Regions from separate parts of the Methylobacterium sp. ARG-1 genome, predicted to be linked through region 2. Evidence: predicted binding sites of a transcription regulator. Region 2 holds the regulator's gene; each other region holds the start of a gene.
The links. Region 2 encodes PhoB, which activates phosphate uptake and scavenging genes when phosphate is short. Its sites were predicted from a motif close to TGTCATNNANCTGTCAT; they were not measured.
Positions count from the first base shown of each region.

Region 1 (5,710 bases), on a different contig from region 2:
GGCCGCGGTCGATCCGCCGTAGAGCGGGGCCAGCAGGATCGAGGCGTCGGGCCCGCCCGCGGGGGCGGCCTCGCGCGGGGCCTGGGCGAAGGACAGGGTCGGCAGGCCGTAGGTCAGGCGGGCCCGGTAGGCGGCCTGGTTGGCGGCGGAGGGGATGTAGGGGTTGCCCGTGATATTGGGCGCCCCGGCCGCGCAGGCCGCGACGGTGTTGCCGCACTGGGCGGCGAGGTAGGCCTGGATCTGGCCCTGGGCCTGGACGAACTGGTTGGGCAGGTTGAGCGCGACGCCGGTCACCGCGGCGTTGTTGATATAGGCCGGGTTGGTGAAGGCCTGGGCGAGGCCGTAGGCCGACAGGGCCCGGCTGCCGATGACGTCGAGCGGGTAGTGGACGCCGAGGACGATGCGGCTCTCGCCGTACTCGGAGGCGCGCAGCAGCAGGCTCTGATATTGCTGCGGCACCAGCATCGCGAGCAGGTAGCCGCTGGTGAACGCGTAGGTGGTGTGGCCGCTCGGGAAGGACGGGTTCGTGGCGATGCCGTTGAGCGCCGTCGGATCGAACGCGTTGAACCGCTTGGGCGCGACCTGGACGGGGCGCGAGGACCCGTAGACGTCCTGGCCAGGTTGGGTGTTGTTCACTCCGTAGGCGAGATCGTAGACGCTGTTGGTGGTGTTGGGCAGGCCGTTATAGGTCGGCAGCGTGTAGCCTGCCGGCGCGACCGCGGGCACCGCCGCGTAATTGGCCGGGGTCACGCTCGGATTGTTGGCCGCGCCGTTGGCGAAGTAGTTCTTGGCGACGCCCAGGTTGTTGCCCGTGAACGTGTTGGCATTGACCAGCAGGTTGGCCACGCTGCCGAGTGCGCCGCCGGCGCCCTGGGCGACCCCGCGCTGGTAGATCGGCCCGAGCTGCGTGCCGAGACCGCCGACGAGCTGCTGCGGGACGATGCCGTTGATCGGCGTCTGACGGGGCAAGCCGCCGCCGATATTCGCGGCGACGCCGTAGGTGCCCAGCCCGACCGAGGACAGGTTGTTGCTGGCCGACGCGAGGAGGTTCTTGTCGCTGATCGCCAATTGCTGCCGGGCGAGCCCGGCACCGTTGTTCAGTGCCGCCGTCTGCGACAGGTTCTGGTCCAGCGTCGCCTGCCCGGTCGCCGTCGCGTTGAGCGACAGGAACGGCGACAGCAGGTTGAGGACGTTGACGTCGGAGGCCGTCGTGTTGACGGTCTGCGCCTGCACACCCGAACCGCATGCGGCGACCATCAACGCCGCGATCGAGACCCCGTAGCGAAACGTCATTCCCGGCCCCCAAGCCTGCGGCCATTCGGCCTGCGGCAGGAGATTTAACGAATTCTACGGATGCGAACGCGTCATAATCCATACACATTGCGCTGAATCACGGGCTGTATCTCACGCGCAACAGGCACTTATCTTAGCCGGCATAAATTTTCCGATCGCGTTGCTTGCACGTTGCTTCTTGCATCCCAGCCGCCGATGACCAAATCTACTCACGACTGGTTGAATCCGCGGCATCGTCCAGCGGACGGCTCGAGTTTTCTGCGGACAGATGTCAGTCCTCGGCATCCGCAGCGGGTGCCGCCGTATCAGTAAACACACCGGCCCTGAACTCTAGGAAGACCGACTGAATGTCGTCCCAATTAATAGCTTCGTATTATCGGCCCTAGACGCGCGAATATAATGCTGCCGTGAATCGGCCCGGTAAAACGTCACTGAACCGTCATCGCGTAATCCTAATCCCGCCCCGCTTCCGAAGACGATTCAACGCGAGGGCCCATGTCCGATTCCGCCGTAATGCCGCAGCCGGCGGCGGGAGGCAGGCCAGCGAGCGGTCCGCGTCTCGACCACGGGATGCATCTGGGTGGCGTGGTCGCCTTCCTGGCTGTCCTGGTGGCCGGGCTCGGCTACGCGGTGGTGAGCCTGATCACCGACATGAACGCGGCCGGCGAGGCGCCGCTGGCCTACGGGGCCTTCGCGCTGCTCGGGCTCGCGCTGCTGATCGCCCTCGCCTTCGAATTCGTGAACGGCTTCCACGACACCGCCAACGCGGTGGCGACCGTGATCTACACCCACTCGATGCCGCCGCTGGTGGCGGTGGTCTGGTCGGGCTTCTTCAATTTCCTGGGGGTGATGCTGTCCTCCGGCGCGGTGGCCTACGCCATCGTCACCCTGCTGCCGGTGGAGTTGATCCTCCATGTCGGCTCGGGGGCCGGCTACGCGATGATCTTCGCGCTGCTGCTGGCCGCCATCATCTGGAATCTCGGGACCTGGGCCTTCGGCCTGCCGAACTCGTCGTCGCACGCGCTGATCGGCTCGGTCCTGGGCGTCGGACTGGGTAACCAGCTCATGAGCGGCGGCACCGGCACCGCCGGCGTTGATTGGGGCCAGGCGCTCAACGTGTTCAAGGCGCTGCTGTTCTCGCCGGTCTGCGGCTTCGTCCTGGCCGCGGCGCTGCTGCTCGTCCTGAAATTCCTGGTGCGCCGCAAGGACCTCTACGAGGCCCCCAAGGGTGAGGCGCCGCCGCCGATCTGGATCCGCGGCATGCTGATCCTGACCTGCACGCTGGTGTCGTTCTTCCACGGCGGCAATGACGGCCAGAAGGGCATGGGCCTGATCATGCTGATCCTGATCGGCGCCGCGCCCACCGCCTACGCGCTGAACCGGACCATGTCGGACGAAACGACCCCGGCCTTCATCGAGGCCTCCACGTCGGCGAGCCAGGTTTTCGCCGCCCGCGCCGCCCGCGCCCCCCAGCCGGATGCCGTGCAGGCGCGCCGGACGGTGACGGAGGCCCTGAAGACCAAGAACCTGAACCAGCCGCCGGTCTACGCCGCCCTCTCGGCGCTCGCGAACGACATCGCCGCCAGCGTGAAGAATTACGGCGCAATCCGCACCGTGCCGGCCGCCCAGACCGAGAACATGCGCAGCGACATGTACCTCGCCGCCGACGCGGTGCGGCTGCTGCCGGGCGCCGGGGTGGACTTCTCGGACCCCGAGAAGGCGACCCTGAAGACCTATACCGGGCTGCTGAACAACGGCACCCGCTATATCCCGGGCTGGGTGAAGATCTGCGTCGCCCTGGCGCTCGGGCTCGGCACGATGGTCGGCTGGAAGCGCATCGTCGTCACGGTGGGCGAGAAGATCGGCAAGACCCACCTCACCTACGCCCAGGGCGCTTCGGCCGAGATCGTGGCCGCGGGCACGATCGGGCTCGCCGAGCTCTACGGCCTGCCGGTCTCGACCACGCACATCCTGTCCTCGGGCGTGGCCGGGACGATGGCGGCCAACGGCTCGGGCCTGCAGATGTCGACGGTGCGCAACATGGCGCTCGCCTGGGTGCTGACCCTGCCGGCCGCCATCACGCTGGCGGCGGGCCTGTATTTCCTGCTGCGCCACGTCTTCTGACGGGGCCGGGCCCGCGGTGCAGGATCCTGCGCCGCGGGCCCGGTGGCACGCAGCGCGCTATCGAGACGGACAGGGACGTTTCCGTGGTCGACGGAAACGGCCCTGTCCGTTCTGGTCCCGATGTCTCGGGTGGTTACGGGCGCGCCATGGCGCGCACGAAGGCCAGGCAGGTGCGGCGCGCGGCGACGGTCTCGATCGCCATGAAGGCCGTCACGAGATCCGCGGCCTGAGCGACCGTCTCGCCCGGTGCGCGCTCGTCCGGGAAGAACGCGTCGACCGGCAGATGGAGCGTGTCGGCGATGCGTTCCAGGATCGCCGCGGAGCGATCCGCCTCCGGATGCCGGCAAACCGGCTGGGTCATGGCGCGGGCCGTCATTCAATCCACCTGATTGCCGAGCTGGATCGCCCGGGCGATCTCGGAGCGCCGCGCGGCGTAGCCGGGGGCGACCATCGGGTAATCGGCGGGCAGGCCGAACTTGGCCCGGTAGCGCTCGGGCGTCAGGCCGTTGGCGGTGAGGTGCCGCTTGAGCGTCTTGTAGGAGCGGCCGTCGATGAAGCTGATCAGGCCATCACGGCCGATCGAGGCCTCGATCTGCTCGGCGGACGGGCCGGTCCAGCCCGCGGCGCGGCCGGTGGGGTTCCTCTGCAGCACCGCGATGGCCGTGTGGACCTGGTCGATCAGCACCGGCAGGTCTCCCGCCCCCACGGGGTTCCGCGACACATAGGCAGCGACGATCGCGCCGACTTTCTCGATCAGGAAGGAAGAGCGGGGTTCGGTTTGATTGATCATGTCAGGTGTCGCTGTTCAACATTTCGTTACTAATGGCCCGCGTTGCCGATCGACGGCCCGAAGATCCGCCCCAGTGATCGACATCCGCCGGACACCCCACCGACGGTGAGTTGCCACGCTAACCTCAAGTTGCCTAAGTGCATCTCTTGAGGTGAGAAACAATATACAATATGTGCCCGGCGGCGCTTGTCTGAAGACGCGGATCCCTTGTCCTCGCCGCGCGGAATGCCGGTCGATAAAAAAATTTACTGATGGAACCACTGTTTTCGACCGAGAGCGTTAACCCGTTGCACAGTTTTCGGCAGCGGCGGGATGCAATCTCTGGGTGGGGCGTGCCCTACGAGCCGTCGCATCGCGACGACGGGCCGTTCACCGGCAAGCGCGCGGCCGCCCGTCCCGGGCCCCTATCGCTGATGCGCATCATCGGTAGCGCCACCCGAAGCGAGGCGCCGCACGAGCAGATCCAGCGCCACAGCGAGGACGGCACGGTCGTGGTGATCTTCAAGCTCGCCGGCGTATCGATGCTCGGCCAGGAGGACCGGTCGACTGTGCAGCGGCCCGGTGACATCGTGGTGATCGATCATCGTCCGGCGCCCCACGAATCCCATGCGGGCAGCCAAGCGCTGCTCCTGGAACTGCCGCGCGAGCGCCTGGAGAGCGTTCTGGGATTCACGCGCCTCTATGCGGCCATGGCGACGGGCGCGGACGGCGCCTCCACGGCTGTGACAGTCACATTCGTCCACGAGTTGGTCCGCCTGTGCGCCCAGCTCGATCCTGCATCGGCCGCCCGGATGGCATCGATCGGCATCGACTGGATCCGGCACCGCCGGCCCGAGGTCGTGACCAAGCGCCTGACCGAGCCGCGCGGCGTCCACCTGTCGATCGGACCGCTTTCCTTCGGCTTCGGCTTCGCCAACCAGACCCGTTTCTCCCGCCGCTTCAAGGAACGCCACGGCATGACTCCCCGCGAGTATCGCCAGGTGGCCCTCGTCAGCACCCCGTAGGCCATCACGCCACTCGGCCCCGCCAGGGAACAGCACCCGTGCAGCCCGTATTCACGACTGACGGCCTCCACCCGAAGAACAGCTTCCAGATCTGGCGGGAGGTGCTGTTCGAGCGGCTCGTGCCGATCGAGATCGAACGCCTCGACGACAGACCGTTCGCCGGCAAGATGGAGGTCGCCAGCGTCGGCTCCCTCAACATGAGCCGCATCACGCAGGGCGCCCTGCGCAGCGAGACGACGCCCAACGCCGCCCGCCATCACGACAGGGCCGGCATGGCCGTCGTGCTGTTCAAGCTCGCCGGCACCTCGACCTGCCTTCAGGACGGCAGGGATTCCGTTCAGAAGCCCGGCGACATCGTCGTGCTCGATCACCGGCCGGCCGTGGTGACGACGAGCGCGGGCAGCCAGTCCATGTTTTTGGAACTGCCGCGTGAGCGCCTAGAGAGCATGCTCGGGCCCACCCGGCTCTACACCGCGCTGGCGATGGGGGCGGAAGTGGC
Region 1 is NZ_LHCD01000028.1:98,710-104,419, forward strand. Features, by position in the region: gene AKJ13_RS33140 (autotransporter domain-containing protein) at 1-1,293, opposite strand, end outside; gene AKJ13_RS22195 (inorganic phosphate transporter) at 1,789-3,417, shown strand; gene AKJ13_RS22200 (hypothetical protein) at 3,551-3,793, opposite strand; gene AKJ13_RS22205 (MucR family transcriptional regulator) at 3,794-4,207, opposite strand; gene AKJ13_RS22210 (helix-turn-helix domain-containing protein) at 4,540-5,211, shown strand; gene AKJ13_RS22215 (helix-turn-helix domain-containing protein) at 5,250-5,710, shown strand, end outside.
Region 1: a site for PhoB is predicted at 1,720-1,736, ahead of AKJ13_RS22195 (inorganic phosphate transporter). Genes of this name have one in related genera too.

Region 2 (5,710 bases):
CGTGCTCGATCCCTCGATCGATCTGAACGAGCTGCGCTCGCGCATCGGCATGGTGTTCCAGAAGCCGACGCCCTTCCCGATGTCGATCTACGACAACGTCGCCTTCGGCCTGCGCCTCTACGAGAAGCTGCCGAAATCCGAACTCGACGGGCGGGTGGAGCAGGCTTTGCGCAAGGCCGCCCTCTGGGACGAGGTGAAGGACAAGCTGCGCCAGGCCGGCACCGGCCTGTCGGGCGGGCAGCAGCAGCGCCTGTGCATCGCCCGCACCGTGGCCCAGAGCCCGGAGGTGATCCTGTTCGACGAGCCCACCTCGGCCCTCGACCCGATCTCCACCGGCCGGATCGAGGAGCTGATCGAGCAGTTGCGCGACGAGTTCACCATCGTGATCGTCACCCACAACATGCAGCAGGCGGCGCGCATCTCGCAGTTCACCGCTTTCATGTATCTCGGCGAGCTGATCGAATTTGGACCCACGAACCGCATGTTCATGAACCCGGTCGAGCAGCGCACGCAGGATTACATCACCGGCCGGTTCGGCTGAACCAAAACCCCGGAGGGCGGACGGTCACCTCCGGGATGCGACGACGCCAAACGGGATATTCACCGCTTTCCGTAAAGTCGAATACGGCTTCGGCGAAAAAAGAGCACCGCTCTAAAGACTAGGGGCCGCGCCCAAGCGCAACAAGCGCCGGCGCGACTCCGGAACAGGCTGTTCGGTCGGGGAGCATCGGCACGGTCCGGTTGCTCTGGTCCCGAGCTCGGCTCGGGATGCCGGTCCTCACCGCTCCGCAGCCTGTTCTAGACAATGCAAGGGACTGGGCACCGGGGCACGCGCCCCGGCGCCCGTGACCGCAGCGGCGGGTTTCCGCCAGACCTCGCGGATCAAGGTTTGCGGGACGCCATCGAAGGATCCACCATGCCCGGCCATATCGTCAGCTCCTACGACACCGACCTCGATGACCTGCGTCGCTCCATCTCCGAGATGGGCGGCGTGGCCGAGAAGATGGCCGCCGAGGCGACCGACGCCCTGGTCCGCCGGGACGATACGCTCGCCCAGGCGGTGATCGTCGCCGACAAGCGTCTCGACGCGCTCCAGCGCGACATCGAGGAGCGGGCCGTGCTGCTCATTGCCCGGCGGCAGCCCCTGGCGATCGACCTGCGCGAGACCATCTCGGCGATCCGCGTCTCGGGCGACCTGGAGCGGATCGGCGACCTTGCCAAGAACGTCGCCAAGCGCGTCGTGGCGATTTCCGATCAGGCGCCGGCGCAGAAGATCGTGCTCGGCGTGCGGCACATGAGCGACCTCGCCGAGGCGCAGCTCAAGGACATCCTCGACGCCTACGCGAGCCGCGACGTGAAGGCCGCCTACGACGTCTGGGAGCGCGACGGCGAGATCGATGCGCTGTACAATTCGCTGTTTCGCGAACTCCTGACCTACATGATGGAAGATCCGCGCAACATCTCGTTCTGCACGCACCTGCTGTTCTGCGCCAAGAATGTCGAGCGCATCGGCGACCACACCACCAACATCGCCGAGACGATCCACTACCTCGCCACCGGTGAGACCCTGGCGGGCGAGCGGCCGAAGAACGACGCGTCGAACTACGCAACGGTCGGCCCCGCCGCCACGGCCCCGTAACAGGCGGGTCGCGGTGCGGCCGGCCCGATCCGCACGCTGCCCTGTGGGGCAACGCCCGATTGTGGCGGCCTGCGGCTTGAGGGATGGCGGCCTCTGCCGCACCATCGGCGCGTCCGGGTCCCCCGGCGCGGGCGCGCCGGCCGGTACCGAGTACGGAACAGGTTAACGAACGTGAGCATGCAAGTCCTGATCGTCGAGGACGAGGAGGCCCTGACCACCCTGCTGCGCTACAACCTGGAAGCCGAGGGCTTCCTGGTCGATTCGGCGACGCGTGGCGACGACGCAGAACTGCTCCTGGCCGAGCGCACCCCGGATCTGGTGCTGCTCGACTGGATGCTGCCGGGCCTCTCGGGGATCGAGCTGTGCCGCCGCATCCGGGCCCGGCGCGAGACCGAGCGGCTGCCGGTGATCATGCTCACCGCCCGCGGCGAGGAGGGCGACCGGGTTCGCGGCCTCGGCACGGGCGCAGACGACTACATCGTCAAGCCGTTCTCGGTTCCGGAACTGCTGGCCCGAGTGCGGGCCCTGTTGCGCCGGGCCAAGCCCGCCCATGTCGCCGACCGGCTGGCGGCTGGCGATATCGAGCTCGACCGCACCGGTCATCGGGTCCGCCGCGCCGGCGAGGAGCTCCATCTCGGCCCTACCGAGTTCCGCCTGCTCGAATTCCTGATGCTGGCCCCCGGCCGGGTCTTCTCCCGCGAGCAGCTCCTCGACGGGGTCTGGGGCCACGACGTCTATATCGACGAGCGCACCGTCGACGTGCATGTCGGGCGCCTGCGCAAGGCGCTCAACGCGCCCCGGCAGGCCGATCCGATCCGCACGGTGCGGGGGTCGGGCTACGCCTTCGACGAGACGTTCTCGCTGGAAGCCTAGACCGCCTGTCCGGTCAGCGGGCCAGCGCCGCGCTCTTGTTCGCTGAGGCCGGCACCGTTTCCAGCGCCGCCAGCACCGTCCCCTCGGTGAGGATCTGCGGCAGCACCTGGGGTTCCCCCGTCCCGGTGTAGAGCAGATACAGCGGCACGCCGCTGCGCCCGTGCTTCTCCAGCAGGCGCGTGATCTCCGGGTTCTGGTTGGTCCAGTCGCCCTTCAGGTAGGTGACGCCCCGATCCGCCATCGCTGCCCGCACCGCCTGGGTCGAGAGCGAGGTCGTCTCGTTGACAGCGCAGGTGATGCACCAGGCGGCGGTCATGTTCACGAAGACCGGGCGGCGCTCGTTCACCAGGGAATCCAGACGAGCCTGGGTGAACGGCTGGACACCGTCGGCGGCAGCCTGGGCGGCGGGGGCCGCCCGCTCGCGGTCGAGGCTGAGCGTCAGGCCTGCGACCGCCAGGATCGTGAGCACCGCGAGCCCCTGGGCGATCCGCCCGAATCGCGGCGTCGCCGCGCGCCCGTGCTCCCAGGCCCAGGCGGCGAAGCCCACCAGCACGAGGCCGATCAGCCCGGCGAGCAGCCCCTGCGGCCCGACCTGCTGCGCCAGGACCCAGACCAGCCACGCCACCGTGGCGTAGACCGGGAAGGCCAGAACCTGCTTCAGTGTCTCCATCCAGGCGCCCGGACGCGGCAACCCCCGCAGGGCCGGCGGCCACAGGGTGAGCAGCAGGAACGGCAGGGCGAGGCCGAGCCCGAGGCTCGCGAACACCGCGAGGGCGACGCCCGCGCTCTGGGTCAGCGCGAAGCCCACCGCCGAGCCCATGAACGGCGCCGTGCAGGGGGTCGCCACCAGGGTCGCCAGCACGCCGGTGAAGAACGAGCCGCTGAGCCCCGAGCGCCGGGCGAGGCCGTCGCCGAGTCCGGCGAGCCGCCCGCCGAGATGGACCACCCCCGACAGGCTTAGGCCCATCGCAAGCAGCAGATAGGCGAGGCCGGCGACCACCGCCGGCGATTGCAGCTGGAAACCCCAGCCGATCGCCGCCCCGCCGCCCTTGAGGGCGAGCAACAGGCCGGCCAAGCCGAGGAAGCTCACGAGCACACCCGCCGTGTAGGCAAGGCCGTGCAGCCGGACGCGGGCGGCGCTCTCGCCGGCGTGCCGCACGAGGCCCAGCACCTTGATGGACAGGACCGGGAAGACGCAGGGCATCAGGTTGAGGATCAGGCCGCCGAGGAAAGCGAGCCCGACCGCGCTCACCAGCGTCGGCACGTCGAAGGCGGGGGCTGCGGGCGGCGCGGCCGGGGTCTCTGGCGCCGCCGTCGGGGCCGGCAGCACCGGCTCGTCGCCATACGCGAAGGCAAGCCGGTGCGTGCCGGCACCGGTCGCCTCCTCGACGGTCAGCACGCCGGGCAGGGCGGCGGGCGCCGGCTCGGCGGGGCTGCTCCGGGCCAGGGTGAGATGCAGGCCGGCCTCGTCGACGGTCATCACCTGCGCGGCGGCATTGTCGATCGCGGTCTCGGAATAGGGGAAGAAGGACGCGCTCTTGATGGTCTCCGGCTTGAGACCCGCCGCGGCGAAATCGAGCTGCAGGGTGTCGCCCTGGCTGGACAAGCGCAGCGGCCAGAGCGCCGGAGCGGGCAGGGCGGTCCGGGCCCGCGCGAACAGGGCGGCCTGATCGGCATCGGGCCGAGGCTCGCCCACCGGCAGGGTCAGGGCGAGGTCGGCGGAGCCCGGAACGCATTCGGTCTCGCAGACCAGGTAGGTCAGCTTGGCCTGGATCCGCACCGGATCCGCCGGGTCGAGGCTCGGCGGCGGCGTGACCGGCACGAGTAAGGTGACCTCGCCCTCGTAGCCGTAATTCATCAGCGTCGCGATCGCGATGCGCTCCGGCGCCGGCCACCGGATCGCACCGGCGTTGAAGCCCGCCGGCAAGGTCCAGGTCACCTCGGGCGGCAGACCAGAATCGCCCGGATTGCGCCAGTAGACGTGCCAGCCCGGCTTCACCTGCATCCGCACCGCCAGGGTGAACGGCTGCGCGCCCGCCACCGCGACGGGCTCGGCGACCAGGCTCGCCCGCACGAGATCGGGCGGCGTGCGGAAACCCTGGGCCGACGGGGCCGACAGGCTCGCGGCGAGCATCAGGACCAGGAAGGCGAGGCGGCGGATCATATTGTCCCTTCGCGCGCGGGGCGGTCGTGGTTTCACACGGGGGTCCGCGGGACCGGCGCCGGCCCTTATAACGCGGGTGTCACGATCCTGTCCCCAGCCCGGCGCCGTGACGCCGACACCATGACACCGCTGGGGTCGCTCAGCGGGGCTCGAACAGGAGGAGGTAGAGGAAGGCTCGTCGCTGATCCGCTTCCAGGTGAGCCAGTCGGTTGACCTCCGACCGGGCCGTCTGAAGCGCCGCCTGCGCATCGGTCATCGGTTGGCAGGAAGGAGAGGGACGGATCTTAGTCGGCGGCGTGCCGCCGGTCCTGCAATTCTGAAACGGCACCGGCAATCGTGACGATATGACCACCAGATCCGCCGGGCGGCTCATAGCGCCTGATCTTCGGCTTGCGTGTCGCCGCCTGAAGATCGTTGCACACAGTCTTCAATCGTTGGTGAGATATGGAACGATAGGTCAGCGTCCAGAATGGATCGTTCCGCTGCGTCCTTCCAACGGCCTCATCGGCCGCGGCCGTCAGGATCGCGTGAAACAGGCTATGATAAGCGTTGGAGAAGGTGCGGCGTAGGTCAGCCTGCCGCAATGAGCCGCGGCCGGTTTGGAGAAGAAGCGCATCCGCCCGGCTGAACAGATGCTCCGGATTAATGAGCGCCACGTTCGTCGAGCTCACGCTGCTCGGCATACTCGTCGACCACGCGCAGCGTCTCGCCGGCCTTCTGCAGGACTTTGCGGATAGCCAATCCGGCATCGAGCAGTTTGTCACCGTCGAGCTGCTGAATAGCGTCGTCTGAGACGATCAGCTGCACGCGCCGGACATCATCGCCATCGGCCCCTTCCATGTCGCCGAGGCGGACCGCTTGCACCAGGGGGCTGCCGAAGGACGCGTTGGCGGCCATCTTGGCGATTTCGGCGAGATCGGAAGACCTTCGGGGCATATCGGCCACCTTCTGCAATCCTGGCCGATCAGCCATTGGAGTGAACGAACAAAGGCCGACTCGGAACTCCTTTCACTCTGTCCGCCTCCCTTCGCCGA
Region 2 is NZ_LHCD01000005.1:66,202-71,911, forward strand. Features, by position in the region: gene pstB (phosphate ABC transporter ATP-binding protein PstB) at 1-541, shown strand, start outside; gene phoU (phosphate signaling complex protein PhoU) at 917-1,639, shown strand; gene phoB (phosphate regulon transcriptional regulator PhoB) at 1,817-2,512, shown strand; gene AKJ13_RS07665 (protein-disulfide reductase DsbD domain-containing protein) at 2,526-4,676, opposite strand; gene AKJ13_RS31310 (hypothetical protein) at 4,961-5,347, opposite strand; gene AKJ13_RS07670 (hypothetical protein) at 5,319-5,621, opposite strand.

Region 3 (5,710 bases), on a different contig from region 2:
CGCGGTGATCAACACGAACTACGCCGTCGAAGCCGGCCTGAAGCCGGGCAAGGACTCGATCGCGATCGAGTCGTCGGTCAACAATCCCTACAACAACTTCATCGCTGTGCGGGAGACGGACAAGAACGCCCCCTGGGTGCCCAAGCTCGTCCACGCCTACCAGAACGACACGATCCGGGCCTACATCATGCAGAACCGGCCGGGCGAATTGCCGGCCTTCTGAGCCCTGCGCCCGCGGTCGGACCCTCCGTCCGGCCGCGCGGCCGCTCTCAGCCCTCGCCCAGGCGGAACGCCATGCGCAGCAGCCCCTGCTGGGCCGCCACCGGACTCTCGACCGGCACCGGCGTCGGGCGGTCGTCCGCGATCAGCGAGTCCAGGTGGAGGATGCGGGCGTGCAGGCGCCGCGCCCGCATGATCAGCTGCTGCAGGCGCACTGGCAGCAGGTTGAAATCCGACTGTTTCGGCGGCTCGGCCTTGCCGAGCTTGACCCGGTGCTTCTCCTGCAGCGCCTCCGCCGGGGTCATCTCGCCCTCGGCGACCGCGCGCTGGACCAGCAGCCACGACGCGATCTGCATGAGCAGCGTGGTCAACCGCATGCTCTCTGCGGCGTAGCTCAGCGTCGCGTCCCGGGAGACGAGGCGCGACTCGTCCCGGCCCTCGCCGTCGAGATAGGCCGCCGTCTCCTCCACGAGCAGCATGCCGTCGCGGAACAGCGTCTTGAACGCCACGGAATTGACGTAGGTCTTGCCGAAATCGACCCAGTCCCGATCGTCCCGGAACGTGACATCGAAGCCGTTCATGTGCCTCTCCTGTGCCGCCGACGGGCCTAGCCGTCCCGGACCGGGACATTCCGGCCATGGCTCCCAGACGACGCAGCAATCCTAGCGCCGAACCGCGGCCGCATCAGGGTTAGATCTTTTTTAACCTTAACGACCGGGCCGATGGTTAAGATATGGCGCCCGTCGTCGCGTGCAAGCATTCGAAAGGAGACCTCGACACCGCCGAATACGCGGTGCCTCCGGCCGATCTTGGAACCGCTTGCGCGCGGGGTCTGCCCGCCCTCAACTGCTGGGCGAGGGCGGGCCAGATCAAGCCGCGTGGACTGTCCGGAACCACGCACAGCGTGTCGGCGGTTCCGGCGCGATCGATGTCGGCTAGTGGTGATGCTGGTGGCCGCCGCCCGGTGCGCTCGCGCCGATCGGCGCCACCGAGAACTTGACCGGCACAGTGCCGGCGCGCTGGAACGTCAGCGTCCCGGACACGGTATCGCCGGCCTTGGGGGCGCCGGTCAGGCCCTCGAACATCAGGTGATAGCCACCGGGCTTCAGCTCGACCGTCTCGCCGGGTTTGATCGTCAGGCCGCCAGAAACCGGGGCCATCTTCATCACGCCGCCCTCCATCGACATGGAGTGGATCTCGCCGGAGGTCGCGAACGGCACCGAGGCGCCCGTGAGCGTGTCGGGGGCCGAGCCGGTGTTGACAATCCGCACGTAGCCGCCCGCGACCTTGGCACCGTTCGGCGTGGCGCGCAGCCAGGGCGTGTCGATCGTGAGATCGCCGGCCTTGACCGCCGCCTCCGGGGCCGCCTGCGCCGTGCTGGCGAACAGGCCGAGGCCCAGGAGGGCCGTGCAAAGGATCTTCATGGGCATGCTTCCGTCCTGACTCGTCTTGCAAATCGGTCCGCCCGCGACCGCGGCGGCGACCTGAGGCGTGGGCCGTGGGCTCCCGGCGCGGCCAGCCCGGACCGCGCGACGGTGGCATCTCTGCCACACCGTCCTGCCGGTGACAGTTGTCGCCGCGCCGCAGCCAGTCGTCAGGTGCGTTGGCGCACGCCGATGCCACAATCCGGCCCCTTCGATAGGGAGTCTTAAGGCCATCCCGACACCGTGGCGACCGGGTAGACCCGCTCTCGCCATGAACTGACGAACTCCGGACAAGAGCCAGCGACTGATGCGCACCAAGGCAACAAACCGGTTCACCGCCATCCTGGGCGTCGCCGCGCTCGGCACGCTCGGGCTCGGCGCCGCTGAGGCCCGAGACCAGGGCAACTACGCCCAGGCCGAGTGGGCGCAGGATTACGCCTCGCCTGCCGGCATGCAGGTGCAGCGCGAGACCGTGCCGATTCTGTCGCCCCAGACCGTGGCGGCCACCGAGCAGATGGTCGAGCGCTATCGGGAGATCGTCAACCGCGGCGGCTGGCGTCCGGTCTCCGGCGCCGAGCGCCTGCGCGTCGGCGCGAAGGGTCCGGCGGTGGCCGCGGTGCGCCAGCGCCTGATCGTCACCGGCGACCTCGATCCGGCCGCCGGCGGCTCGGGCGTGTACGATTCTTACGTCGCGGCTGGCGTGAAGCGCTTCCAGGCCCGTCACGGCCTCAGCCAGACCGGCGCGATGAGCCTCGCCACCCAGCAGGCGATGAACGTGCCCGCCGACGTGCGGCTGCACCAGCTCGAGACCAACGTCGTCCGCCTGCGCTCCTATTCGGGCGATCTCGGCCGGCGCTTCGTGATCATGAACATCCCGGCCGCCCTGGTGGAGACCGTGGAGAACGGCCAGGTCGTCACGCTGCACGCCGCCGGCGTCGGCAAGATCGACCGCCAGTCGCCGATCATGAACACCAAGGCGACGCAGATCAACTTCAACCCGACCTGGACGGTCCCGGCTTCCATCGTGAAGAAGGACCTGATCCCGAAGATGCAGAAGGATCCGAACTACCTCACCGACAACAAGATCCACATCCTGTCGGGCAATGGCGAGGTCTCGCCGCGCTCGATCAACTGGAACTCGGATGAGGGCACGCGTTACACCTACCGGCAGGAATCGGGTGCCGACTTCAACTCGATGGGCATCGTCCGCATCAACATCCCGAACCCCTACGGCGTGTTCATGCACGACACGAACACCAAGGGCGTGTTCGGCGACGATTTCCGCTTCATCTCGTCGGGCTGCGTGCGCGTGCAGAACGTGCGCGAGTACATCACGTGGCTCCTGAAGGAGACCCCCGGCTGGGGCCGTGAGCAGGTCGAGCAGGCGATCGAGAGCGGCAAGCGCGTCGACGCCAACATCGCCCAGCCCGTGCCGGTCTACTGGACCTACATCACCGCCTGGGCGACCCCGGATGGCCTCGTGCAGTTCCGCGACGACATCTACAAGCGCGACGGCGTGAACGTGCCCTCGACCATCGGGGCGCCGACCCCGGTCGCCAGCGCCGAGCCGCTGCCCCAGACCTTCGAGCCCGGCGACGAGGAGTAAGCGCTCCGCGCCTCCGCCCCACGGCTTCATTCGAGGCCCGCATCCCGCCCGGGGTGCGGGCCTCGTGCGTTTCGGGTCCTGCGCTGTCATCGGGCGGTCAAACGCCTCTGCTTGGCCTTTGCCGCCGAGCAGGAGCCCCCGATGTCGCGCGATTCCAATCCCGCACCCGCACGCCTCAGCCGCCGGGAGACCGTGGCCGGCGCCGCCGCCCTCGGGCTCATGGCCGGCCGCGCCGGGGCACAGGAATCCGGGGAGGCTACCGGCATCGTCTATGCCGTCCCGGCGCCCGGCGCCGATCGTGCGCCGCTGCCGGGCGTGCTGGTCTCGAACGGCCGCGAGGTCGTGCGCACGGACGAGCAGGGGCGCTATCGCCTGCCGATGCCCGGGGACGGCGCGGTCTTCGTGATCAAGCCGCCGGGCTACGCCCAGCCGCGCGATGCCGACAACGTGCCCCGGCACTCCTACATCCACCAGCCCAACGGCACGCCGGCGAGCCTCGGCCTGCGCTACCGGGGCCTCGCACCCACCGGCCCGCTTCCGGCCTCGATCGACTTCACCTTGACCCGGGTCGACGAGCCCGCGGATTTCGACGTGATCCTGTTCACCGATCCGCAGCCGGAGAGCCGGTTCGAGCTCGACCATGTGCGCGACACCGCGGTCGCCCGGGCGATGACGATCCCGGCGGCGTTCGGCCTCACCACCGGGGACGTGCTGTTCGACGACCTCTCGCTCTACGGCCGCTCCAACCGCATCGTCGGGCGGATCGGGCTGCCCTGGTACAGCCTGCCCGGCAATCACGACCTCAACATGCAGGCCCCGGACGCGCGCTACAGCCGCGAGACCTGGAAGCGCGTGTTCGGCGCGCCGAGCTACGCGTTCCGGCACGGGCGGGTGCTGTTTGTCATGCTCGACAACGTGGAGTGGATGGGACCACCGGTGCCGGTCGGGGCCAACACCTACCGGGGCCATATCGGCGAGCGGACGCTCGCCTTCCTGAAGAACCTCTTGGCCGAGATCCCGCCGGACGACCTGATCGTGCTGGCGACCCACATCCCGCTGCTCACCGATACCGGCGACGACCCGCGCAGCGCGACGATCGACCGGGCGGCGCTGCTCGACGTGCTGGCCGGCCGCAAAGTGCTCAGCCTCGCCGGCCACACCCACACCACCGAGCATCACTACCCGGCGGACGGGCACCACCACCACGTGATGACGGCGGTGTCGGGTTCGTGGTGGAGCGGGCCGGATACCCGGACCGGCATCCCCTCGGCCGACAGCCGCGACGGCACGCCGAACGGCTTCCACGTGCTCTCGATCCGGGGCACAGATTACACGACCCGCTTCGTCCCCGCTCAGGGCGAGCCGGACGCGACGATGCGCATCGCCTTCGAGAGCGAATTGCGTCCCGCCGCCCCGGAGATCGTCCGGGCGAGCCATCCGATGCAGGGCCTGCGCCCGCCGGTCCCGCAGGAGGCGCTGGCCTCGACCAACCTCGTGGTCAACGTGTTCGACGGCGGCCCGCGCACGAACCTGACCGTCGGGATCGGCGACCGGGCGCCGGAGCCGATGGTCCGCACCCGGCGGCTCGACCCGTTCGTGACCGAGCTCTACGCGCGATACCCCGAGACCAAGAAGAGCTGGGTCCAGGCGACGCCCTCGACCCATATCTGGACTGCACGCCTGCCGGACGACCTCCCGCCCGGCGCCCACCGGGTCACCGTGGCGGGGACGGACGAGTATGGCCGTCCGATCCGCGCCTGCGCCGTCCTCGAGGTGACCGGCGACGGCGCGCGCGGCTGACAGATCACGTCGGTGCGGCCCGGACGGGCGACCGCGAAGTCTGCATCGCGTTCGAGACGGCTTCGATCGCCATCCCGATCGCGGCGATCAGGGCGGTGGTGACGAGCGCGGCCTGCCACAGGCCCTGGACCGGATGGCCGAACAGGGTCTGGCAGGTGAACAGGGCCAGGTTCGAGGCGACCAGGTAGATCAGGACATGCCGCCCCGGGCTCGTCAGGAAGCGGGGGAGGGCGACGCGCCGGACGATCGCCATGCTGGCCGCCCGATAGAGCAGGAGGAACAGGGCCGACCCCACGACCCACAGGGTCGAGGGCGGGAAGCGGGCGGGCGGACGCTCGGCCGTCATCGCCACGGCGAGAAACCCGTAGGTTGCCAGGGCGGCAAGGCACAGCGCGAGGCGGCCGAACGGTTCCGGCTTCCCGGCATAGAAGGCTCCGAGAAACAGCCACATCGCGTAGGGCGCGAGCGGGAAATACGTGTTGTTCGGCGCGCTGAAGAGGATCCTCAGCCAGGGCAGATCGAAGGTCTCGATCTGGACGCATCCGGACAGGGCCGAAAGGGCCAGGCCCAGGGCCAGGATCGCTGGCTGCTCAGCGAGCAAGCCGAGCCATCGCCCGATCCCGATCATCGCGAGGCTCAGGACGAAGAACGAGGCCAGGAA
Region 3 is NZ_LHCD01000008.1:110,414-116,123, forward strand. Features, by position in the region: gene AKJ13_RS10660 (MetQ/NlpA family ABC transporter substrate-binding protein) at 1-223, shown strand, start outside; gene AKJ13_RS10665 (DUF1465 family protein) at 270-800, opposite strand; partial or broken gene AKJ13_RS10670 (copper chaperone PCu(A)C) at 1,155-1,571, opposite strand; gene AKJ13_RS10675 (L,D-transpeptidase family protein) at 1,951-3,249, shown strand; gene AKJ13_RS10680 (calcineurin-like phosphoesterase family protein) at 3,391-5,049, shown strand; gene AKJ13_RS10685 (hypothetical protein) at 5,054-5,710, opposite strand, start outside.
Region 3: a site for PhoB is predicted at 3,334-3,350, ahead of AKJ13_RS10680 (calcineurin-like phosphoesterase family protein). Genes of this name have one in related genera too.